DNA from 3 places in the Blautia sp. aa_0143 genome. Region 3 is predicted to be linked to each of the others. Evidence: predicted binding sites of a transcription regulator. Region 3 holds the regulator's gene; each other region holds the start of a gene.
What was found. The regulator NrdR, encoded in region 3, represses ribonucleotide reductase genes. The targets are predictions, from matches to a motif close to CACAANATNTTGTG.

Region 1 (7,794 bases), on a different contig from region 3:
ATGTGAAGAGATCTTGCGGAGATATCCATCATGTGGTCCAGGCGCTGATAAAATTCCTTCGGCGTTCTGGAAAGATATGCGATACGCGGCATATTGATGGTAACAACGCCTACAGAACCTGTACTCTCACCGGAGCCAAAGAATCCACCACTCTTTTTGCGGAGCTCACGGAGATCCAGACGGAGGCGGCAGCACATGCTGCGGATGTCGCTTGGCTTCATATCACTGTTGATATAATTGGAAAAATACGGAGTACCGTACTTGGAAGTCATCTCAAAGAGAAGACGGTTGTTCTCGGTATCAGACCAGTCGAATTCCTTTGTGATGGAGTAGGTCGGGATCGGATACTGGAATCCACGTCCGTTGGCATCTCCCTCGATCATGGTCTCGATAAATGCCTTGTTGACCATATCCATTTCTTTCTTACAGTCCTTATATTTGAAATCCATGTCCTTGCCGCCTACGATAGCCGGAAGCTCTGCAAGGTCGTCCGGAACGGTCCAGTCCAGTGTAATGTTGGAAAATGGTGCCTGAGTGCCCCAGCGGCTTGGAGTATTTACGCCATATACAAAGGACTCAATGCATTTCTTAACCTCTGGATAGGAAAGGTTGTCTGCCTTTACAAAAGGTGCCAGATAAGTATCAAAGGATGAAAATGCCTGTGCGCCCGCCCACTCGTTCTGCATGATACCCAGGAAATTCACCATCTGATTGCAGAGTACACTTAAATGCTTTGCAGGTGCAGAAGTGATCTTACCCTCAATACCACCAAGTCCCTCTCGGATCAGCTGCTTCAGGGACCAGCCTGCACAGTAACCGGTCAGCATGGACAGATCATGGATATGGATATCTGCATTTCTGTGTGCATCTGCGATCTCGTTGTCGTAGATCTCAGACAGCCAGTAGTTTGCAGTAACTGCTCCGGAGTTGCTTAAGATCAGACCTCCTACAGAATAAGTAACCGTTGAGTTCTCCTTTACACGCCAGTCCTCAACCTTTACATAGCTGTTTACGATTTCTTTATAGTCAAGGATGGTGGATTTCATATTGCGGATCTTCTCACGCTGCTTACGATAAAGGATATACGCCTTGGCAACATCAGAATATCCGGCCTGGATCAGTACGTTCTCCACACTGTCCTGGATATCCTCAACAGAAATCCGGTTGTTCTCGATCTTATTCTGAAAATCCGCTGTAACACGAAGTCCCAGAAGATCGATCATATCCGAACTGTAATTCTTACCTTTGGCATCAAATGCCTTATCAATTGCCGCGGTGATCTTCCCCATTTTAAATTCGTCTAATTCACCGTCTCTTTTTACTACCTGAAACATAAGAAAATGCCTCCCTCATGCATTTATTTATAAGCGGATATTCCATTCCGCCTCACTTGCCTGCTTACGAACACACTCCGTTTCACGATCTGTGTTCAAAGCGCTGTAGGCTTATTGTATCAGACACGCCTCTTTGCGTCAACATAAAAAGTACCATATATAGTGCCCGTTTTGTTCACGGTACTATATATGGTACTGAGTAGATATTTTAACATTATGTGACTTTCGGATAGATTTCCCGCGGAACTCTTGCTTTTACAGCAATCCCGCCTTCGGTATACTCTTCCGAAAGAAGCTGTCCATACTCACGGATCAGCTGGATCTGACCGGCCTCCGAATAAGGAAAAAGCCGTTCCATATAAATCTGTCCTTCTGCCAGTATCTCAGAAAGAAGCTGCTTAAATTCCTCAAGCCCCTCTCCTGTCCGTGCGGAAATCTTCAGCGTATGGTCTGCCCGGAGATCCCGAAAGCTCTCCCCGGAAACACGGTCCTGCTTGTTAAAAAGTGTGATCGTCTTTTTTCCAAGGGCACCAAGCTCTTTCAGGGTTTCATATACGATATGCATCTGCATCTCCGCCTGAGGATTGGATGCATCTACCACATGAATGATATAATCCGCATATTTGGCTTCCTCCAGAGTACTCTTGAAGGCTTCCACCAGATTGTGGGGAAGCTTGCGGATAAAGCCTACGGTATCCGTAAGAAGAAGCTGCTGTCCGTCATCCAGTGTCAGAAGACGGGTAGTCGGATCCAGTGTGGCAAACAGCTTATCCTCCGAAAGCACCGAAGCGCCTGTCAGTGTATTCAGAAGCGTGGACTTTCCTGCATTGGTATAGCCGACAATGGCTGCTGTCTTCAGATTTCCCACAGCTCTTCTGGAACGGATCAGCTCTCTGTGCTTTTCTACCTGGGAAAGCTCCTGCTTCAGTGCGGATATCCTGTTCCGGATCAGACGACGGTCTGTCTCCAGCTTTTTCTCACCAGGGCCTCTGGTTCCGATTCCTCCTCCAAGTCGCGAAAGAGAAGAACGTAGTCCCACAAGACGTGCAGACCGGTAACGAAGCTGTGCAAGCTCTACCTGGATCTTGCCTTCACTTGTGACGGCACGCTTCGCAAAAATGTCAAGGATCAGCAGGGTACGATCCATAACCTTGCACTCCAGCTCCCGCTCCAGATTATTCATCTGGGCTGGAGAAAGCTCATCGTCACAGATCACACCATTGGCATCCAGGGCATAGAGAAGACCTTTTACCTCTTCGATCTTGCCTTTTCCGATATAGGTGCCCGGATGTACGGCCTCACGATTCTGAATGATCCTGCCTGCAACCGCCGCACCTGCCGTAGCCGCAAGTTCTCCAAGCTCATCCAGGGATTCCTCCATGTCATCCCCCCGATCTGCCTGGACACCGATCAGGATAACCCTGTCCTGTATTTCCTCAAAATATTCCATATCAGCCCTCCGAAGACGTTCTGGTTTTCAGGAAAGCCCGCTCTTTTTTTGCAGCGGAATCTTCAGGGAACATCTCAATATATTCCTGGACCTTGGTCAGTGCAGTAGCAAAATCCAGCTTTTTTTCATAGGCTACGATCTCATTGAACAGAAGACTCTGCATCTCGTCTGTGGTAGCTGTCGGAAGGCCTTTTGTGATGTTATCAAGAGCAGAATCATAATCTCCGCTTCGGATATCGCACAGTGCCAGACCATTATAGCCCTTGGCGGAATCACCCACTGCGGAAATATACTGCTTGTACATTGCCTGAGCATTTTCCACATCATCCTGGGCCAGATATACCATTCCCAGAAGAAGCAATGCTTCCGTATTATCCTTCTTGGTTGCTTCCAGAAGCTCTTTTTTTGCGCTGCTGTAGTCTTCCATATAATAGTAGACACGGCCTCTGTCACAGTGGTCCTGGGCATCCTTGGCCTCAGAAGAAAGAGCAGCTTCCAGATATCTGGTTCCGTCCGCTTCCATATCCTTGTCCAGATATGCCTCATAGATCTCGATCGCCATATCATAGGTGGAATCTTCTCCATAGGCCTGTTTGAAGTTAGATGCGGCTTCTTCGTAGGAATCCATGGCAAGGGCAACCTTTCCGGTGAGGAAATAACTGCCTGCATCCATGGAAAAATCTTCTCCAAGTGTCTGGCAGTCTGCCATGGCATCCTCGTATTTTCCAGACTTCAGCTCTGCAGTAGCCCGGTAGGACAGGATATCCTTACGAAGGCTTTTGCTTACTTTATCGCAGTTCAGAGCTTCCGTGAAGCTATTCACCGCATCCTCATATTTGCCAAGACGCAGGCTTGCGATACCTGCCCCGCGATAGGACTGTGCCAGCTTCACTCCGTTCTGGATAGAGCTCTGGTACTCCTCCAGGGCATACTTGTAGCTTCCCTGGGAAAGATCCTTTCCGGCCTGTTCATATATTTTTGTTTTTTCACTGCCACAGCCGCCCAGAAGCAAGGCTCCTGTAACGGCTGCAAGAATCAATACGGTCTTTGTTTTTTTCATGGAATTCCTTATTCTACAACAAGCCCTTCGGCTTCCATCACATCAACAACACTATCTACATATTTATGGCAGAGATCATCCGTTCCCGCTTCTACCATAACACGGATCAGCGGCTCTGTACCACTCTCACGTACCAGGATACGTCCGTCATCGCCAAGTGCCTCTGCGGCTGCCTCAATGGCTGCTTTTACCTTTTCGTTCTCCAGTGCTGTTTTCTTGTCGGAAACACGCACATTCCGGAGAAGCTGCGGATAAACCTTCATCTCCTTTGCAAGGTCACAGAGTGTGGCCTTCTGATCCACACATGCCTCCATGATCATAAGAGAAGTCAGGATCCCGTCACCAGTAGCAGAATAGCGGCTGAAGATGATATGTCCGGACTGCTCACCACCGATACTGTAATTGTTTTCCATCATGTTCTCGGCAACGTATTTGTCACCAACTGCAGTCTGCTCATAGTCGATGCCTTCACGCTCCAGAGACTTGTAAAGACCAAGATTGGACATAACGGTGGTTACAACTGTATTTCCGTTGAGCTGGCCTTTCTCTCTTAAATATTTGCCGCACACATACATGATCTTATCACCGTCAATGATGTTTCCGCGGTGGTCTACGGCGATACAGCGGTCTGCATCACCATCATATGCAAAACCGATATCCAGGCCTTTATCTACCACGAACTGTCTCAGAACTTCAATGTGTGTGGAACCGCAGCCACGGTTGATGTTGGTTCCGTTTGGCTCATTGTTGATCACATAGGTTTTTGCACGAAGTGCGTCAAAAACACTCTTGGCAATGGCGGATGAGCTTCCGTTGGAGCAATCCAGCCCAACCTTGATATTTTTGAAATCATGGCATGGGATAGAGATCAGATGTCCGATATAACGGTTTCTTCCGGATGCAAAATCCACAGTACAGCCGATATCTTCTCCGGTTGCCAGCGGAAGCTCCTCGATCTCGCCGTCCAGATATGCCTCGATACGTGCTTCAATATCTGCGGAAATCTTCTGTCCGTTCTCATTAAGGACCTTGATCCCATTATCATTAAACGGATTATGGCTTGCGGAAATCATGATACCGCAGTCAAAATCTTCTGTACGTACCACATAGGATACACTTGGAGTTGTGGTTACATGAAGCAGATAGGCATCTGCTCCGGATGCGGTAAGTCCTGCCGCAAGGGCATACTCAAACATGTAACTGCTTCTTCTTGTATCCTTGCCGATCACGATCTTCGCCTTGTGATCTCTGCCGTAATACCAGCCGAGATAACGTCCCACACGAAATGCATGATCTGCTGTAAGTTTTACATTTGCTTCACCACGAAAACCATCTGTTCCGAAATATTTACCCATAATGTTCTCCTTTATTACTGATACAGTCCTTCCGGATAAACGCCGTCATCTGTAAGTTTTTTGAATGCAGCCTGTACAGATGCCTTATCCTCCTGATAGGTAACACCGAACCACTCGTCCTTTGTCTCAAGAACATCTACCGCTGCTTTTCCGGAATGGATCAGCTGGTCGATAAGCTCAGGAAGAAGATACTCTTTTTTGATGTCTCCCTCTTTGATCCCGCCAAGGAACTCAACGAAGCCTTTCTCAAGGATCTCCATAAATTCCGGTGTCAGTCCCCACATATTCATGGAAACAAGGCTCTTTGTATCCAGTGTTTCTGCTGTACCATCGTCATTTCTTGTCTCTGCGCCGTCTGCTGTCTTGAAGATGTTATGTGTCTCTGTAACGCCCACAAGCTTGCCATCCTCAATATGGCACACTCCTCTTGTGACGCTTCCGTTGTCACTTAATGTATTTCCAAGGCGGAAACCTGCCATGCAGATGTGCATCGGGCCATCCTGCAGATGATCCTGTACCAGGTAGTCATGCACCTTTACGTAGGCTTCTTTTCCGTAGTAGTCATCTGCATTGATCACAGCGAATGGCTCGGAAAGGACTTTCTTTGCTGCCAGTACAGCGTGTCCGGTTCCCCATGGCTTGGTACGGTCCGCCGGTTTTGTAAAATTGCCCGGAAGATCGTCGATCTCCTGGAATGCATAAGCAACTTCTGTAATGTTGGAGATACGGTCTCCGATCACTTTTTTGAATTCATCTTCAAGGTCTTTGCGGATGATAAATACGACCTTGTTGAATCCTGCCTCCAGTGCATCATGGATGGAATAGTCCATAATGATCTCGCCCTTCGGGCCTACCGGTGCAAGCTGCTTGATTCCTTTTCCAAAACGGCTGCCGATACCGGCTGCCATAATCACCAGTGCTGTCTTTTTCATTTTCGTTTCCTCCTGATTTATTATAATTTTTTGAACTCTGTAGCTGTAATCAGCGCTTACTCCTGTTCATTCAGCTTTGTCAGCTTTACTGCCTGGTCTGCTGCGATCAGACTGTCAATAATCTCATCTAGGTCTCCGTTAAGGATATTTTCCAGACGGTGAAGGGTAAGCTTGATCCTGTGGTCTGTTACACGTCCCTGAGGGAAGTTGTAGGTACGGATCTTCTCGGAGCGGTCACCTGTACCGATCTGGCTTCTCCTTGCCTCTGCCTCAGCGTCATGCTGCTTGGCAAGCTCCATCTCATACAGACGGGAACGGAGCACACGGAGTGCTTTATCCTTATTCTTAAGCTGAGACTTCTCATCCTGGCAGGAAATCACGATTCCTGTAGGGATATGAGTAAGACGTACTGCGGAGTCTGTGGTGTTGACACACTGACCACCGTTTCCGGATGCACGGAACACATCGAATTTACACTCATTGAGATCCAGATGGAAATCAATTTCTTCCGCCTCCGGCATGATCGCTACCGTACAGGTAGAGGTATGGATCCTTCCGCCGGACTCTGTCTCCGGTACTCGCTGTACACGGTGAACACCGCTTTCGTATTTCAGTCTGGAATATGCACCCTCACCCTTGATCATGAAGGTAACCTCCTTAAAGCCGCCGATGCCGTTCTCATTGAGGCTGAGCATCTCGGTTTTCCAGCGGCGGGACTCCGCGTATTTTACATACATACGATAAATCTCTGCTGCAAAAAGTGCTGCCTCATCACCGCCTGCACCTCCACGGATCTCAACGATAACGTTCTTGCTGTCGTTAGGGTCCTTCGGAAGAAGAAGGATCTTCAGCTCATGCTCCAGCTCCTCCACTCTCTTTTTTGCATCGGAAAGCTCTTCCTTCAGCATTTCACGCATCTCTTCGTCCTTCTCGCTCTCCAGCATGGAAAGACTGTCCTCGATGGTTTCCTTATTTTTCTTATATTCTTTATATGCGTCAACGATTGGCTGCAGGTCGCTCTGCTCCTTCATCAGCTTCTGAAAATGTGCCGGATCGTCGGTTACTCCCGGTTCTCCCAGCTCATTGAGAAGCTCTTCAAAACGTACCAGCAGATCATCCAGTTTATCAAACATGTATTTCCTCCTGTTTCTGTCCAAGCACCACACGGTCAAGGCCCGGCAGATCCTTTACGATCTGAACCCCGGTAAACCCGGCTGCTTTCATCATTGTACTGACTGCCTCACCCTGGGTGCAGCCGATTTCATACAGAAGCCATCCGCCTGGTTTCAGGTACCTTCCGGCCTCTGCTGTGATCTTTCTGTAAAAATAAAGCCCGTCTTCCATTCCGTCAAGGGCCTTCCTCGGATCATGAAGGCGGACTTCTTCCATCAGTGTTTCAATTTCTTCTGTTGCGATATAAGGCGGGTTTGAAATAAGGATATCATATTTCCCACTATCTTTTCCACCTTTTTCACAAAAATACGGTGCCGAGAACAGGTCGCTTTCCACAAAATCCGCCCGGTTCTCCACCTTTAGAATACCTGCATTCTTTTTTGCCACTTCCAGTGCTTCCGGTGAAACATCCACACCGGTCCCACAGGCATCCTGCCGTTCCAGAAGAAGGCTGAGCAGGATGCAGCCGGAGCCGGTACACATATCCAGG
Region 2 (7,794 bases), on a different contig from region 3:
TTGCCGTCCATGGTGAGGATAGGAATGCAGGAGTACTTGCGGTGCTCCATTTTTTCGAGGGTCTGGCGAAGCGTTTCATCCTCAAAGATGTAGGCTACTTCGCTTTTGGGAATCAGAAAAAACAGAATGTTCACGTTATTACCTCATTTCCGCGAAAATTATAAATAAATCTGTAGGCTGTTTTAGAGAAGCTGAAGTCCGTGTGTCTCTGCAGCATCTGTGATCTCCTTCGGCCAGAGAGAGACATGTACTTCTCCGATGTGTGCTTTACGAAGGAAGAACATACAGATCCTGGACTGTCCGATACCACCACCGATGGTGTACGGAAGCTCTTTGTTCAGGATTGCTTTCTGGAATGGAAGCTCTCTTCGGTCATCACAGCCTGCTTCGGTAAGCTGGCGGTCAAGTGCGTCCTCATCAACACGGATTCCCATTGAGGAAAGCTCAAGGGCAATGTCAAGTACCGGATAGTATACGAGGATATCACCGTTCAGTTCCCAGTCATCATAGTCCGGGGCACGTCCGTCGTGGCGCTCGCCGTTGGTGAGGGTTTTGCCGACTTTCATAAGGAAGACAGCGCCCTTTTCACGGGTGATCCGATATTCACGTTCCTTCGGTGTGCAGTCCGGATACATGTCAAGAAGTTCCTGAGTTGTGATAAAGAAGATATCCTTCGGAAGGATCTCCTCGATGTAGTCATACTGTACAGCCATGTATTTCTCAGTTTTACGAAGGACACTGTAAATGGTGCGTACGGTTTCCTCGAGAGTCTCTATGGAACGCTCTTCTTTGGAGATGATCTTTTCCCAGTCCCACTGGTCTACGTAAACAGAGTGGATATTGTCCAGATCTTCATCCCGGCGGATGGCTACCATATCTGTGTAAAGACCCTCTCCGTGAGAAAATCCGTATTTTTTCAGTGCGTAGCGTTTCCATTTGGCAAGGGAGTGTACGATCTCGGCGTTGCTTCCTTCGATAGCCTTGATATCAAAGCTTACCGGGCGCTCTACACCATTAAGGTTGTCGTTAAGGCCGGATTCCGGTGCTACAAATGTTGGAGCGGATACTCGAAGAAGGTTCAGCTTCTGTGAGAGTGTCTGCTGGAAGAAATCTTTTACTGTTTTGATCGCAATCTGTGTGTCATGGAGGTTCAGGTCTGCATGATAGGTTGCGGGGATTGTGATTGTATTCATTATCGGCTCCTCCTGATGATTTTTAGGCTTATTGCTCTGTGGGGTATTATAGCAGAAAATGGGTGGAGTGGCAATATAATGAGAGGGGAAGTCTTTTGGGGTATCGTAGAAAAATGCTGGGTATTAAATGCCTGGTGTGATATACTGAAAAAAGAATGCTTATGTTTACGACGGAAATATAAATATCCGTTTTGACGGATAGAATGGAGGGAGCTTATGGCAGGTCAAAGGTGTCAGGTTTGTGGGGGTAAGGTTGTAAATGGCAGGTGTTCATTATGTGGGATGCCTTACAGAAATGATGAGGTGTTATATCATTTGAATGAGCCCCGGGAGATACATTATAAACATGCTTCCGCCAAAGTGCGGGATATGATGCGGCAGTATGGACAGGATGCTGATCAAACAACACAACATAACGGAAACGTAAACCGGAATACGAACGCAAACCGGAATACAAATATAAATCGGAATACGAATGCAAGCCGCAATACCGATTTGAATCGGAATCTAACCAGAAGCCGGAATACAGGTGCAGCAGCCGGACGTAAGACTGCAGCGGCAGTTAATACCAGGAATAAAACAACGGTGGGCAGAAATCGTGCAGAAGTTTTAGATCAGGGAAAAAAACAGCAAAAAAAAGATCAGAAAAGCAGCGGGGCAGGCTGGATCATATGGTTTATAGTGACACTGGCCATTCTGCTTCCGAAATTATGGGATTTTCTTGCAGACTGGATCGGAACAAATTTGTGAGAATATTTCTGCAGTGAGATCAGGCAGTGCTAAGTGTCTGTATTTTCGTGTATACAGAAATATCCCTTTTCTTTTCTCCTCAGCTGTGTTATACTCATGCCTAGCACAACATATAGATGAAAAACAATATATAGAAGATATAGGTACTATATATAGTATTTTGCATAGCGACTTATATATAGCACAGGGAGGGATGAGCAATGTTATATGTGATCAAGAAAGACGGGACAAGAGAGGAGTTTAATCCGCAGAAGATCGTGGCTGCCGTGAACAAATCCGCAGAGCGTATTCTTTATACTTTTTCAGACGAGGAGAAGGATTTTATCTGCCGTTTTGCCCAGGAGCATGCGGATTCCCTTGGAAAGAATGAGATCGAGATCCAGGAGATGCACAACATCGTGGAGGGGGCTCTGGAGCGTGTGAATCCGGCAGTTGCCAAGAGCTACCGTGATTATCGGAATTACAAGCTGGATTTTATCCATATGATGGATGATGTCTATACCAAGAGTCAGGCGATCCGTTATATCGGTGATAAAAGTAATGCCAATACAGACAGCGCCCTTGTTGCCACGAAACGAAGCCTGATCTTTAATGAGCTGAACAAGGAACTCTATCGGAAGTTTTTTATGAACCGTAATGAGCTTCAGGCATGTAAGGACGGCTACATTTATATTCATGACCAGTCTGCACGTCTGGATACCATGAATTGCTGTCTGTTCGATGTGGCAGCTGTTTTAAGTGGCGGTTTTGAGATGGGCAATGTCTGGTATAACGAGCCGAAGACTCTGGATACAGCCTTTGATGTTATGGGGGATATCATTCTCAGTACAGCAGCACAGCAGTATGGTGGCTTTACAGTGCCGGAGGTTGATAAGATCCTGGCACCGTATGCAAAGAAGAGCTATGATAAATATATTTCCGAATTTATGAAATACTCGGATGAGAGCTGGAGTGGCCGTGAGGAGAGAGCTATTGAGTATGCTCTTGATAAGGTCCGCAGGGATTATGACCAGGGCTGGCAGGGAATTGAGTACAAGCTGAATACCGTCGGTTCTTCCAGAGGTGATTATCCGTTTGTTACGGTGACACTTGGTCTCGGAACCGAGCAGTTTGAGAAGATGTGTACGATTTCCCTTCTTGAGGTCCATCAGGGAGGACAGGGTAAGGCCGGACACAAGAAACCGGTACTTTTCCCGAAAATCGTATTCCTTTATGACAAAGAGATCCATGGTCCCGGAAAGTGCTGTGAGGATATTTTTGAGGCTGGTGTGGAGTGTTCCTCCAAAACCATGTATCCGGACTGGCTGTCTATGTCCGGCGCAGGCTATATTTCCAGTATGTACAGGAAATACAAGAAGGTCATCAGCCCGATGGGATGCCGTGCTTTCTTAAGTCCGTGGTATGAGCGTGGCGGTATGGAGCCGGCGGATGAGAATGATACGCCTGTTTTTGTGGGACGTTTTAACATTGGTGCGGTAAGCCTTCATCTTCCGATGATCCTTGCAAAGGCTAGAGCGGAGAGCAGAGATTTCTATGAGGTTCTGGATTTCTATCTGGAAATGATCCGTAACCTGCATATCCGCACTTACGAATATCTGGGACAGATGCGTGCATCCACCAACCCGCTTGCATACTGTGAAGGCGGTTTCTACGGCGGACATCTGAAACCGAATGAAAAGATTGGCAAGATCCTGAAGCCTATGACAGCTTCCTTCGGTATCACAGCGTTAAATGAGCTTCAGGAGCTTTACAATGGCAAATCCATTGCCGAGGATGGGGCGTTTGCTCTGGAGGTTCTGAAATATATCAATGACAAGGTAAATCAGTACAAGAAGGAAGATGGTTATCTTTATGCGATCTACGGAACACCGGCAGAGAGTCTTTGTGGACTGCAGGTAGAGCAGTTCCGTAAGATGTATGGAATCATTGAGGGCGTTTCTGACAGACCATATGTGAGCAACAGCTTCCACTGCCATGTAACAGAGGATGTAACTCCGATCGAGAAACAGGATCTGGAGGGACGTTTCTGGGAACTCTGCAATGGAGGTAAGATTCAGTATGTACGTTATCCGATCGGCTACAATAAGGAAGCTATCCGTACACTGATCCGCAGAGCCATGGATCTGGGATATTATGAGGGAGTGAACCTTTCTCTTGCATACTGTGACGATTGTGGTCATGAGGAACTGGAGATGGATGTATGCCCTGTCTGCGGTTCCAGAAACCTGACCAAGATCGACCGTATGAACGGATATCTTTCCTACAGCCGTGTCCATGGAGATACCCGCCTGAATGCGGCGAAGATGGCTGAGATCGCTGAGCGAAAATCTATGTAAATACTGGCTGCCCGATCAACTGTGGAACAGTGATCGGATGTGGAGCCAGACAGTAAAAAAAATATCCCGCAGAGCTGCCGGTAAGACCAGCAGCCGTCTGCGGGATATTTTTATGTAAAGTGAAGTTTTATAGTTCACTTTGTATTCTGAGTCCGTAAAATGATCATTTAATGATAGTTCCGGTCTTCTCACGGTAGCCGTCTTTTGCATGGGCCATGTCTGTGATGATGGTACGGCGTCCGGTTCCCTTCTCCACGAAGGAAACACCTGCTTCGATCTTAGGAAGCATGGAGCCTGCCGCAAACTGTTTGCCGGCAATATATTTCTTGGCATCTTCTGTGGAAATAGTATCCAGATAAGATTCGTGATCCGTATTATGGTCAAGGCTTACTTTCTCGACGCTTGTAAGGATCATCAGAGTATCAGCGTTCAGTTCTTCTGCAAGAAGTCCTGCTGCCAGGTCTTTCTCGATGATGGCGCTGGCACCATTCAGCTGAGTTCCCTGCTCAAGAACCGGGATTCCGCCGCCGCCTGCGGCAATGACGATCTGCTCTGCTGCAGAGAGGACCTTTACGGTTTCAATCTCTACGATCTTCTGTGGCTTCGGTGCTGCAAGGATACGTCTGTACTGGCCCTCGCCCACCTTTGTGACAAAGTTTCCTTTTTCTTCTTCAGCCTCGGCCTCTTCTGCGTTAAGAACACGTCCAATGATCTTCTCCGGCTCTGCAAATGCTTCATCGTATGGATCGATGACAACCTGTGTCAGAACTGTGCTGACCGGTTTGTAGATCCCTCTGGAGATAAGCTCAGCACGGATGGCGTTCTGAAGGTCATAGCCGATATAACCCTGGCTCATGGCGGAACATACGGACATTGGTGCAAATGTATAATCAGGATGTGCCTTACCGAATTCATTCATTGCGGTGTGGATCATCCCTACCTGCGGACCGTTGCTGTGGGAGATCACTACGCGGGTTCCCTCCTCTACCAGATCTGCGATTACCTTCGCTGCGAGTTTTGTAGCTGTTTTTTGCTCTGGAAGTGTGGTGCCAAGTGCCCGGTGGCCTAATGCAACTACTACGGTTTTTTCGCTCATAGGAAATACCTCGTTTCTCTTAAAAATTGGAATGAAATCAGTTACTGTATTCAGTAACGAGTACATCGAAAACGATGCACGAGTATTATATTTTATTATAAAAGACCTATGTGGGAAATGCAATAGAAAATCGAGTGTTTTCCGAGACAGGAAAAACCGCCTGATCCAGTCAGACGGTTTGATTCCTACTATTTTTTGAGGGGGGAGATAGAGAGTGGTTTTTCATCTATCCAACACCTATTATATAGAGAAAATATGTTTAAAATATGTCGTTAATCTAAAAGAAATGGAAAATTTATAAAGAAAGTTTAAACAAACTTTATAATTTTTATATCCGGTTGCGCATGGTCTGAAAATGTGATACATTGAAAAAGTCTTGATCCTGCATTCTGCGGGATCTGTTCACGCATCGTTTCGATGCAGAAATCCATTTTATTTTATCGAAAAAAATATTGATCATGCACCATTTGTCGGGGAGGGATGCCTTTGTCTGTGGAAAAGTAAGCTTCTGTAAAAAAAAACATGTGTATAAGAAATGCCAGATCAGGCAGAAATGAGGAAGAGCCATGAAAAACAGAATATGGAAACAGATGAAGAAAGCCGGAATTGTGACAGTGCTGGCAGGAGCCATGCTGGGAGGAACAATAGAACCGGAGCTGACTCTGGGAGCAGATTTTTTGCCGGGACAGGCACCGTTTATCGATCAGAGTGTGTTCTGGAAAGACATAGAATCCGGACAGGCGGAGCTTGGGATCCGGATTCGCGGCCTGAATGAATGGCTGTCCGGGAGAAGGTTTTCGGAGGATAAGGAGAAAAATGAGAAGTGGGACGATGAACTTCAGAAGATTGAAGATCCATCGGTGGAACAGGAAAAGGAGCCAGAACAGGAGCTGCCAGAGGATGACTTGCAGCAGGAAGAAGAGCCAGAGCAGGAGCTGCCGGAGGATGACTTGCAGCAGGAAGAGAAGGCAGAACAGGAATTGCCGGTGGATAAGGTTGTGGAAGGAATCGGAATAGAAATGGAGGAAGGATATGAGCACGTGGAGCAGCTGGCATCCGGGGAAACAGTACAGCCGGAGGATGAAGAGCAGGAGAAAACGGGTCCGCTCACACCGGAAGGAACGGCGTCCGGAGAAGAAAATTTAGGTGACGAAGAGGAATATGAGTCTGAGGAGATTCAAAAACTGACGCTGGTCACGTATATTTCGGAGTATTTTGTTCCGGAAACGGATTCTGTCCCGAAAAATATGGCTGCACAGCAGATTTCTGTAAGGAGCCAGAGCGGTGAAGCTACAGAGATCACAAAGCTGGAAAGCGTGCTGAACGTGGAGCAGAACGGGCAGGATGAGATCTTTTTCCGTATCCCGCTGATTCTGCGGCAGGAATACCGTTTTCCGGCAGAGAAAAGCAGTTATCCTGTGACTCAGGAGGAACCGCTTCAGAAGGACTGTACCGGTGCGGGAACCTTTCTCATGACAGAAGAAAACGGGGAAGAGCTGGTGATCGCAGAGGGAATCTCGCCTATGCTGGACGTGGAGGCTGCTGAGGCTGATATGGAATTGTCGGTAATTGCACAGAATGAAAAAATGAAAGCAGGGCAGACCATCCGTTATCAGGTAGAGATAGCCAATACCGGAAAGCTGGATCTTGCAGATATCCGTCTGACCAGCAGCCTTTCCTGCCCTAAGATCCGGCAGCTGTGGGAAGATGCAGAAGGCCTTCTAACAGAAGGGGCTGTGGCGGAATTTGCAGAATTAAAAGCCGGAGAGAGCAGGAGCTTTTATGTACAGGCGCCGCTTCTGGATGAACAGGAAAAAGATCTGGAGCACCAGGTGGAAGCAGAGGCCAGGGTGAAGGACAGAGCGGATGAAGTGATCCGGAAGAACGCCTCCACTATAAATGGTCTGGAGGCACTGAAGGCGGATCTTTCTGTAAAGAAAACTGCAGACAAAGAAACCGCTGCACCGGGTGAGACTGTGACCTATCAGATCTGTATCGTGAATACCGGTGAAAAAACGCTTCATTCGGTTGTGGGAACGGAGCGCTTTCAGGCAGCAGGGATCCATGCACAGTTTCTGGAGCAGGAAGGTGTAACGCTCAACAGCAGCCGTACAAAGGCAATGATCCAACAGATCCCGCCGGGAGAGGCAGTTTCTCTTCAGGCTGTGGTGAAGATTCCGGGAAAAACAGCGGATCAGAAGCTTTTTAACCAGGTGACGGTCACAAGCCAGGAAACCGGAGAGCGATTGATGGAGGCCTCCGCTTCTGTCATGGTAAAAGGAGAGGTGGCTATTACGCCGGAAGAAGGGCTGCCTTTGCAGGGAGATGACCAGGGTCCGGCTTCCGGTCAGATACAGATGGCAAGAACTGCGTCCACACATCCGAAGACCGGAGATGATACCAGGAGGGATTTGTGGAC
Region 3 (7,794 bases):
GTTCCATTTTCTGCAGAAGTTTTTCTGTGAGTTTCATGATCGGCTCCTTGATCTTTATTATTTCAACAGTTTTCAGGCACTGCTTTTTTATGAAGTTAAAAAAATAACAATCAGCGTCTATTGTATGAAGCGGCGACAAAAATGTCAAGAGGTTAAAAAGATTTTCGATGCTTATGAATGATTTTTGTTGTGCAATTTGTTTGCTTTTGTGAGGCTAAAGGTTAAAATTATGTAAAAATTATCGTAAAATAAGATCTTCTGTGGTATAATATGAATATTCAAAAAATTCAAGGAAGGACGATGCAGATGTTGAAAAACTGGAACCCGGAACAGATTCCGGAAAAAGAGGATATCAAAGTGCGTTTAAGCGCTGCAAGAACCAGATTATATGAATTGCAGATGGCTCTGAAAGAGCATAAGATTCCGGTGATCGTGTTGTTTGAAGGCTGGGGAGCTTCCGGAAAAGGAAGTACCATAAGCAAGGTGATCAAGAATATCGATCCTCGTTTCTTCAAAGTTGCGACTATGTCAGCGCCTACAGAGGAAGACCTTCGGAAACCATTTCTTTACCGATATTTCAGGGAAATCCCGGAAGCGGGCAAGTTTACATTTCTGGATTCAGGATGGATGGACCAGACCTGTCGTGAACGTATGGATAAAAAGCTGAAGGGTGACAATTATGTAAAACGGATTGACAGTATCCGGAGATTTGAACGTCAGCTGACGGATAATGGATATGTGCTCCTGAAATTTTTTATGCAGATCGACCGGAAAGAACAAGAAAAACGTATGGGCATTCTTCTGGAAAGCAAGGATACCAGATGGAGAGTCAATGAATATGATCTCTGGCAGAATGATCATTATAAGAAGTGCAGAAAGATTTTTGACCAGTATATGCAGGATACCAATACATCTGCGGCTCCATGGTATATTGTCGATGCCGGTGACCGGAAGTGGGCAGAACTGCAGGTGCTGGAAACCATGATCAGCAATATAGAGGTTGCCATGGAAAACAGCAAACATGCCGTGCCGATCCTGCAGAATGTTTTTCCTCTGGTGGAGATGCCCAGATTAAGCGAGATTCCTCTGGATGGAAAAGAAGTGGGGGATGAAGAATACAAGGCAGAGCTTAAGGAACTGCAGGCAAAGCTTGGAAGCCTGCATAACCGTCTTTACCGAAAAAGAGTGCCTGTGATCATCACCTATGAAGGCTGGGATGCTGCCGGAAAGGGAGGAAATATCAAGAGGATCACGGAGGCTCTTGATCCCCGTGGATTTGAGGTACATCCTATCGCAAGTCCGGAGCCTCATGAAAAAGCCCGTCATTATCTGTGGCGTTTCTGGACAAGGCTTCCCAAGGATGGTCACATTGCCATCTTTGACCGGACGTGGTACGGAAGAGTGATGGTAGAACGTCTGGAGGGCTTCTGCAGCGAGAATGACTGGAGACGTGCCTACAATGAGATCAATGAATTTGAGAAGGAGCTTTCTGACTGGGGCGCTGTGATCGTGAAATTCTGGGTCCACATTGATAAGGACACCCAGCTTGCCAGGTTCAACGACCGCCAGAGCAATCCGGAAAAACAGTGGAAGATCACGGATGAGGACTGGAGAAACCGTGAAAAATGGGATCAGTATGAAACAGCAGTAGATGAGATGCTTCAGAAAACCAGCACTGCTTATGCACCATGGCACATTCTGGAATCCGTAGATAAGAAATATGCAAGGCTGAAGGCGCTTCGGATCGTGATCGAAGAAATTGAGAAAGCGCTGAAATAAGAGATAAAAGCTGCGGCAGGATAACAGATATTCTGCTGCAGCTTTTTGTCTGAAGAGAGATGAATCAATTCCGGAGATAGTTTCGCATACTGCGAAGAGCATGTTTTTCCAGTCGGCTGACCTGAGCCTGGGAGATACCAATCTCATCAGCTACCTCCATTTGGGTTTTTCCCTCGTAGAAGCGGAGATCGATAATGTGACGTTCACGCTCTCCAAGCCGGTTCATGGCATCTCGAAGAGAAATATCCTCCACCCAGTTTTCTTCCAGGTTCTTTTTATCACTGATCTGATCCATAACATATAGGGTATCTCCGCCTTCGGAATACACGGGCTCAAAAAGGCTTACCGGGCTCTGGATCGCATCCATGGCATAGACGATCATTTCCTTGTCGATACCGATCTCATCAGCGATTTCTGCAATGGTAGGCTCTTTGAGATGCTGCCGCATATAGTTTTCCCGGGTATAGATGGTTTTGTAAGCGATATCCCGCAGAGAACGGCTGACCCGTATGCTGTTGTTATCACGGAGATATCTTCGGATCTCTCCGATGATCATGGGAACTGCATAGGTGGAAAATTTTACCTGAAGAGTGGTGTCGAAATTATCGATCGCTTTGATCAGGCCGATGCAGCCGATCTGAAAAAGGTCATCCGGATTTTCACTGCTGTTCTGAAAACGCCGGATCACGCTTAAAACAAGCCGCAGATTGCCTTTGATGTACAATTCCCTGGCTTCTTCATCGCCAGCTTTGATTCTTTTAAAGAGCTCCGCCTTTTCTTCCTGATCGAGAACGGGAAGGGTTGAGGTATTTACTCCGCAGATTTCAACTTTATTCAGTGCCATCTTAGAATCCTCCTTGTCTTGTCAGTACATTAAGATGATTCTCAGAGGGCGGTTGAAATATACTTTTTCAGGGAAAATATAAAAAATAAAGGGCCTTGACAATAAGGAGGTATTTATTCTCCGGACAGCAGTTTTTCATTACGGAAATCAACAAGGATGATATCTTCGCCGATCTGGCGGATGCAGTCCCATGGAATGGAATATTCATTTTCTTTGGAAAAACACCAGCAAAATTTTCCCGGTTCCGGCATGATCAGGGCTTTCAGACGTGCGGTTTCACAGCAGAATTCCACATCAAGAGGGCAGCCAAGACTGCGGCAGGTATGGATATTGATCACTTCTTTTTGTTTCAGCTCACAGATGCGCATAAATTCATCACCTGGTATGATTTTATGGAAAATCTGTAAAATTTATGCAAGTCCGATTGTTGACACATTATGTGCATTTATTTTATAATAAAAACGAATTTAGTAATGATTTACTGATCCGGAAAGGGGGAGAGTTCCGTGAGATGTCCGTTCTGTAACCAGGATAATACAAGAGTTGTAGATTCCAGACCTGTAGAGGATACCAATTCCATCCGCCGCCGCCGTCTCTGTGATGCCTGCGGAAAGCGTTTTACAACTTATGAGAAGGTGGAAACGATTCCGCTGACTGTGATCAAGAAGGATCAGAACCGGGAAAGCTATAAACGTTCCAAGATCCAGGATGGTGTTCTTCGTGCCTGCTATAAGCGCCCCATTCCCATTGAGAGAGTGGAAGAGATGATCGATTCCATAGAAGGAGATATTTTCCGGTCAGAAGACCGTGAGATCAGCAGTACCAAGATCGGAGAGATCGTTATGGAGCATCTGAAGGATCTGGATGCGGTGGCGTATGTACGCTTTGCGTCTGTATACAGAGAGTTTAAAGATGTCAGTACCTTTATGGATGAGCTGAAGAAGCTGATCAATTAAGAGATTAAATGAATAGACCGCAAATGCAGGAGATTTCAGGCCGATTGTCAAAAGACAACCGGCCTTTTTTGAACGCAGATCGCGAAGCGACTGCGTTCATGAGCAAGTAGCGAAGCGGATTGCGAATGTCCGCTTTACACATGAATGTTCGATTTTTCAGAGATCGTAAAAGTGGATACAAAAAAACAGGAACCGCCTGGGAAAAATCCTCTGCGGTCCCTGCTATAAATATACATTAATGATTCAGGAAACTTAATTAAACAATACCCTGAGCTTTCATAGCGTCAACAACTTTTTCGAAGCCGGCGATGTTTGCACCTACAACATAGTTGTCTTCCATACCGTAACGTTTAGCAGCGTCATCAGCTTTGTGGAAGATATCGATCATGATGTTGTGGAGTTTCTCATCAACCTCTTCTCTTGTCCAGGAAAGTCTCATGGAGTTCTGGCTCATCTCAAGTGCAGATGTGGCAACACCGCCAGCGTTTGCGGCTTTACCAGGCATGAAGAGAACACCGTTCTCCTGAAGGTATGTTGTTGCATCAAGAGTAGTAGGCATGTTTGCACCTTCAACGACGTATTTGCAGCCATTTGCAACCAGTGTTTTAGCTCCGTCAAGACCAAGCTCGTTCTGAGTAGCGCATGGAAGGTAGATATCACATTTGATATTCCAGATGCCAAGTCCCTCAGTGTAGGTAGCACCCTCAACACGGTCTGCATATTCTTTGATACGTCCACGTTTTACTTCTTTGATATCCTTTACGACGTCAAGGTTGATTCCGTTCGGATCGTAGACATATCCGTTGGAGTCGTTCATTGCAACAACCTTGGCACCAAGCTGAGTAGCTTTCTCAACAGCGTAAATAGCTACATTACCGGAACCTGTTACAACGATTGTTTTTCCTTCTACAGAATCATTGTGAGCTTTGGCAATCTCGTTGAGCATGTATACAACACCGTAACCGGTAGCCTCTGTACGGATCAGGGAACCTCCGAAGGAAAGACCCTTTCCTGTAAGGACACCCTCATAAAGGCCACGGATTCTCTTATACTGTCCGAAGAGATAACCGATCTCACGTCCGCCGACACCGATGTCACCAGCCGGAACATCTGTATCTGCGCCGATATATTTGCAAAGCTCTGTCATAAAGCTCTGGCAGAATGCCATAACCTCTCTGTCAGATTTACCCTTAGGATCGAAGTTGGAGCCACCTTTTCCACCGCCGATCGGAAGGCCTGTAAGAGAGTTTTTAAAGGTCTGCTCAAAACCAAGGAATTTCAGGATACCCTGATTTACAGAAGGATGGAATCTTAAGCCGCCTTTGTATGGTCCGATGGCGCTGTTGAACTGAACACGATATCCCTTGTTAACCTGTACAGTTCCGTTATCATCGATCCACGGTACTTTGAAGGAGATGATCCTCTCTGGCTCTACAAGACGCTCAAGGATAGAAAGTTTACGATACTCTTCCTCATTTTTGTCAATTACGACTTTAAGGGAATCGAGAACTTCCTTAACTGCCTGATGGAATTCTGGCTCGCCAGGATTCTGTGCTACAACTCTTTCATAAACTTCTTCTGTGTAAGACATTATTGTTTCCTCCTCATCACATATTAAATTGCGTTGAAAACTAAATTCGAGTGCTATTATACATTAACATGCTAAAAAAGGGAAGTGCTAAATTTATTTTTTTTAAATTTTTATTTCTTGCGTTGAAAGCCTAAATGTGAGATGATATAGAATAAATATTTTTTGACTATGAAATTAAAATGGTTAAATAATAGTGAAAATTAGAAGAGGAGTGGTTTTTATGAGAACATTCGGGAAATCATCAAAGCTTGACAACGTGCTGTACGATGTGCGCGGACCGGTTGTGGATGAGGCTGCCAGAATGGAAGAAGATGGAATGGAGATTCTGAAGCTGAATATTGGTAATCCGTATCCATTTGGGTTTTCAGCACCTCAGGAAGTGATCCTGGATATGCTGAGTAATGTTCGTACTTCCCAGGGATATTCCGATTCCAAGGGCATTTTTTCTGCAAGAAAAGCGATCATGCAGTATGCACAGCTTCGCGGGATCCCGGGAGTTACCATTAATGATATTTATACGGGAAATGGTGTCAGTGAACTGATCAACCTTTGTATGCAGGCGTTACTTGATAACGGAGATGAGATCCTGATCCCGGCTCCGGATTATCCGCTGTGGACAGCTACTGCAACACTGGCAGGCGGAAATGTAGTTCATTATATCTGTGACGAACAGTCTGACTGGTATCCGGATATTGAGGATATCAAGAGCAAGATCACACCAAGGACCAAGGCGATCGTTATCATCAATCCCAATAACCCTACAGGTGCAGTATATCCGAAGGAGATCCTGGAACAGATTGCAGACATTGCAAGAGAAAATGAGCTGATCATCTTTTCTGATGAGATCTATGACCGTCTTGTTATGGATGGATATAAACATACATCGATTGCATCCCTTGCACCCGATGTGTTCTGTGTAACATTTTCAGGATTGTCCAAGTCTCATATGATCGCAGGTTTCCGCATCGGATGGATGATTTTAAGTGGTGCAAAAAGTAAGGCGAAGGGTTATATAGAGGGAATCAATATGCTCTCTTCCATGCGTCTCTGTTCAAATGTTCCGGCACAGTCCATTGTACAGACTGCACTTGGCGGATATCAGAGTGTCAATGAATATACGCAGCCGGGCGGACGTGTTTATGAGCAGAGAGACTTTATTTACAAGGCACTGAATGATATTCCGGGAATTTCCGTTGTAAAACCACATGCGGCATTTTATATATTCCCGAAGATCGATACTGAGAAATTCAATATTTTCAATGATGAACAGTTTGCTTTGGATTTTCTTCATGAGAAACAGGTGCTTGTTGTTCCGGGCAAGGGCTTCAACTGGAATCAGCCGGATCACTTCCGTATTGTTTATCTGCCGGATATACGCCAGCTTGACAAGGCAATGAAGAAGATGAAAGAGTTCTTTGCTACATATAAGCAGGTCTGATCGCAGATAGACAAGAGGAGATTTGCGATCCGCATTCGCTGCCTGCTCATAACCGATAAACTGTAAAGCAGATATTCGGTTATATTTTCGGCATAGACCGGAACCGAAAAAAATGTTATAATATATCTGAAATATCCCGGCCAGCTACGCCGGGATATACAAATAAGACCAGAATTGCTTGAGAGGGGAATGAGGAGGGACCGTTATCGAACAGCAATAAAACAGAAATCGAAAGGGGAAATAACTGATGAGCAAATTCAACATGAAAGTGACACCTGAGATTGAGAAACTTACCCAGATCTGTCGTGAGAATGACAAACTGGATCTGTCTTTATATGGCAAATACGATGTCAAGCGAGGCTTGCGTGACCTGAATGGAAAGGGTGTCCTTGCAGGACTGACCCAGATCTCCAATGTCCAGGCAACGAAGATCGTGGACGGAAAAGAGGTTCCCTGCGCAGGTAAGCTTTCTTATCGCGGGTATGACATTAAGGATCTGACAAATGGTTTTATCAATGACCGGCGCTTCGGTTTTGAGGAAGTAACCTATCTGCTTCTTTTCGGAAAGCTTCCGGATCAGGAAGAACTGAATGGATTTTCCGGGATTCTTGCGAACCAGCGTATGCTTCCGCGGAATTTTGTAAGGGATGTCATTATGAAGGCACCATCCAGAGATATTATGAACGCTCTGTCAAGAAGCGTGCTGACACTTTATTCCTACGACAAAGACCCGGATAATATTGAACTGGAGAATGTGCTCCGTCAGTGTATCAACCTGATCAGCGTTTTCCCGCTGTTATCTGTTTATGCATATCAGGCCTATAACCACTATGAGAAAGGCGAGAGTCTTTATATCCATCAGCCTAAAAAGGAGCTTTCCACAGCTGAGAATATCCTGCGTCTGTTAAGACCGGATAAGAAGTATACGGCACTGGAGGCAGAGATCCTTGATATTGCTCTGATCCTTCATATGGAGCATGGCGGTGGTAATAACTCTACTTTTACTACACATGTGGTTTCCTCTTCCGGGACAGATACGTATTCTGCGATCGCGGCAGCACTAGGTTCTCTGAAAGGCCCGAAACACGGCGGTGCCAACATCAAAGTCGTAAAAATGTTTAACGATATGCGTAAACACGTACATGACTACAGTGATGAAGAGGAGATCAGTGCATACCTTAAGAAG

Region 1: the regulator NrdR is predicted to act here: its motif matches at 1,486-1,499, upstream of EAI83_RS05345 (ribonucleoside triphosphate reductase).
Region 2: the regulator NrdR is predicted to act here: its motif matches at 2,088-2,101, upstream of nrdD (anaerobic ribonucleoside-triphosphate reductase).

Annotation. Positions count from the first base shown of each region.
Region 1 covers NZ_RCXU01000008.1:40,763-48,556, reverse strand. The annotation lists gene EAI83_RS05345 (ribonucleoside triphosphate reductase) at 1-1,334, opposite strand, end outside; gene hflX (GTPase HflX) at 1,549-2,784, opposite strand; gene EAI83_RS05335 (tetratricopeptide repeat protein) at 2,786-3,844, opposite strand; gene glmM (phosphoglucosamine mutase) at 3,853-5,199, opposite strand; gene EAI83_RS05325 (nucleotidyltransferase family protein) at 5,214-6,131, opposite strand; gene prfA (peptide chain release factor 1) at 6,188-7,264, opposite strand; gene prmC (peptide chain release factor N(5)-glutamine methyltransferase) at 7,257-7,794, opposite strand, start outside.
Region 2 covers NZ_RCXU01000008.1:56,469-64,262, forward strand. The annotation lists gene EAI83_RS05385 (CBS domain-containing protein) at 1-134, opposite strand, end outside; gene asnA (aspartate--ammonia ligase) at 183-1,193, opposite strand; gene EAI83_RS05395 (hypothetical protein) at 1,410-1,943, shown strand; gene nrdD (anaerobic ribonucleoside-triphosphate reductase) at 2,144-4,279, shown strand; gene arcC (carbamate kinase) at 4,443-5,375, opposite strand; gene EAI83_RS05410 (DUF11 domain-containing protein) at 5,942-7,794, shown strand, end outside.
Region 3 covers NZ_RCXU01000001.1:49,818-57,611, forward strand. The annotation lists gene EAI83_RS00190 (hypothetical protein) at 1-37, opposite strand, end outside; gene pap (polyphosphate:AMP phosphotransferase) at 307-1,779, shown strand; gene sigG (RNA polymerase sporulation sigma factor SigG) at 1,844-2,623, opposite strand; gene EAI83_RS00205 (YlmC/YmxH family sporulation protein) at 2,737-2,991, opposite strand; gene nrdR (transcriptional regulator NrdR) at 3,130-3,579, shown strand; gene gdhA (NADP-specific glutamate dehydrogenase) at 3,836-5,170, opposite strand; gene EAI83_RS00220 (aminotransferase class I/II-fold pyridoxal phosphate-dependent enzyme) at 5,391-6,608, shown strand; gene EAI83_RS00225 (citrate/2-methylcitrate synthase) at 6,856-7,794, shown strand, end outside.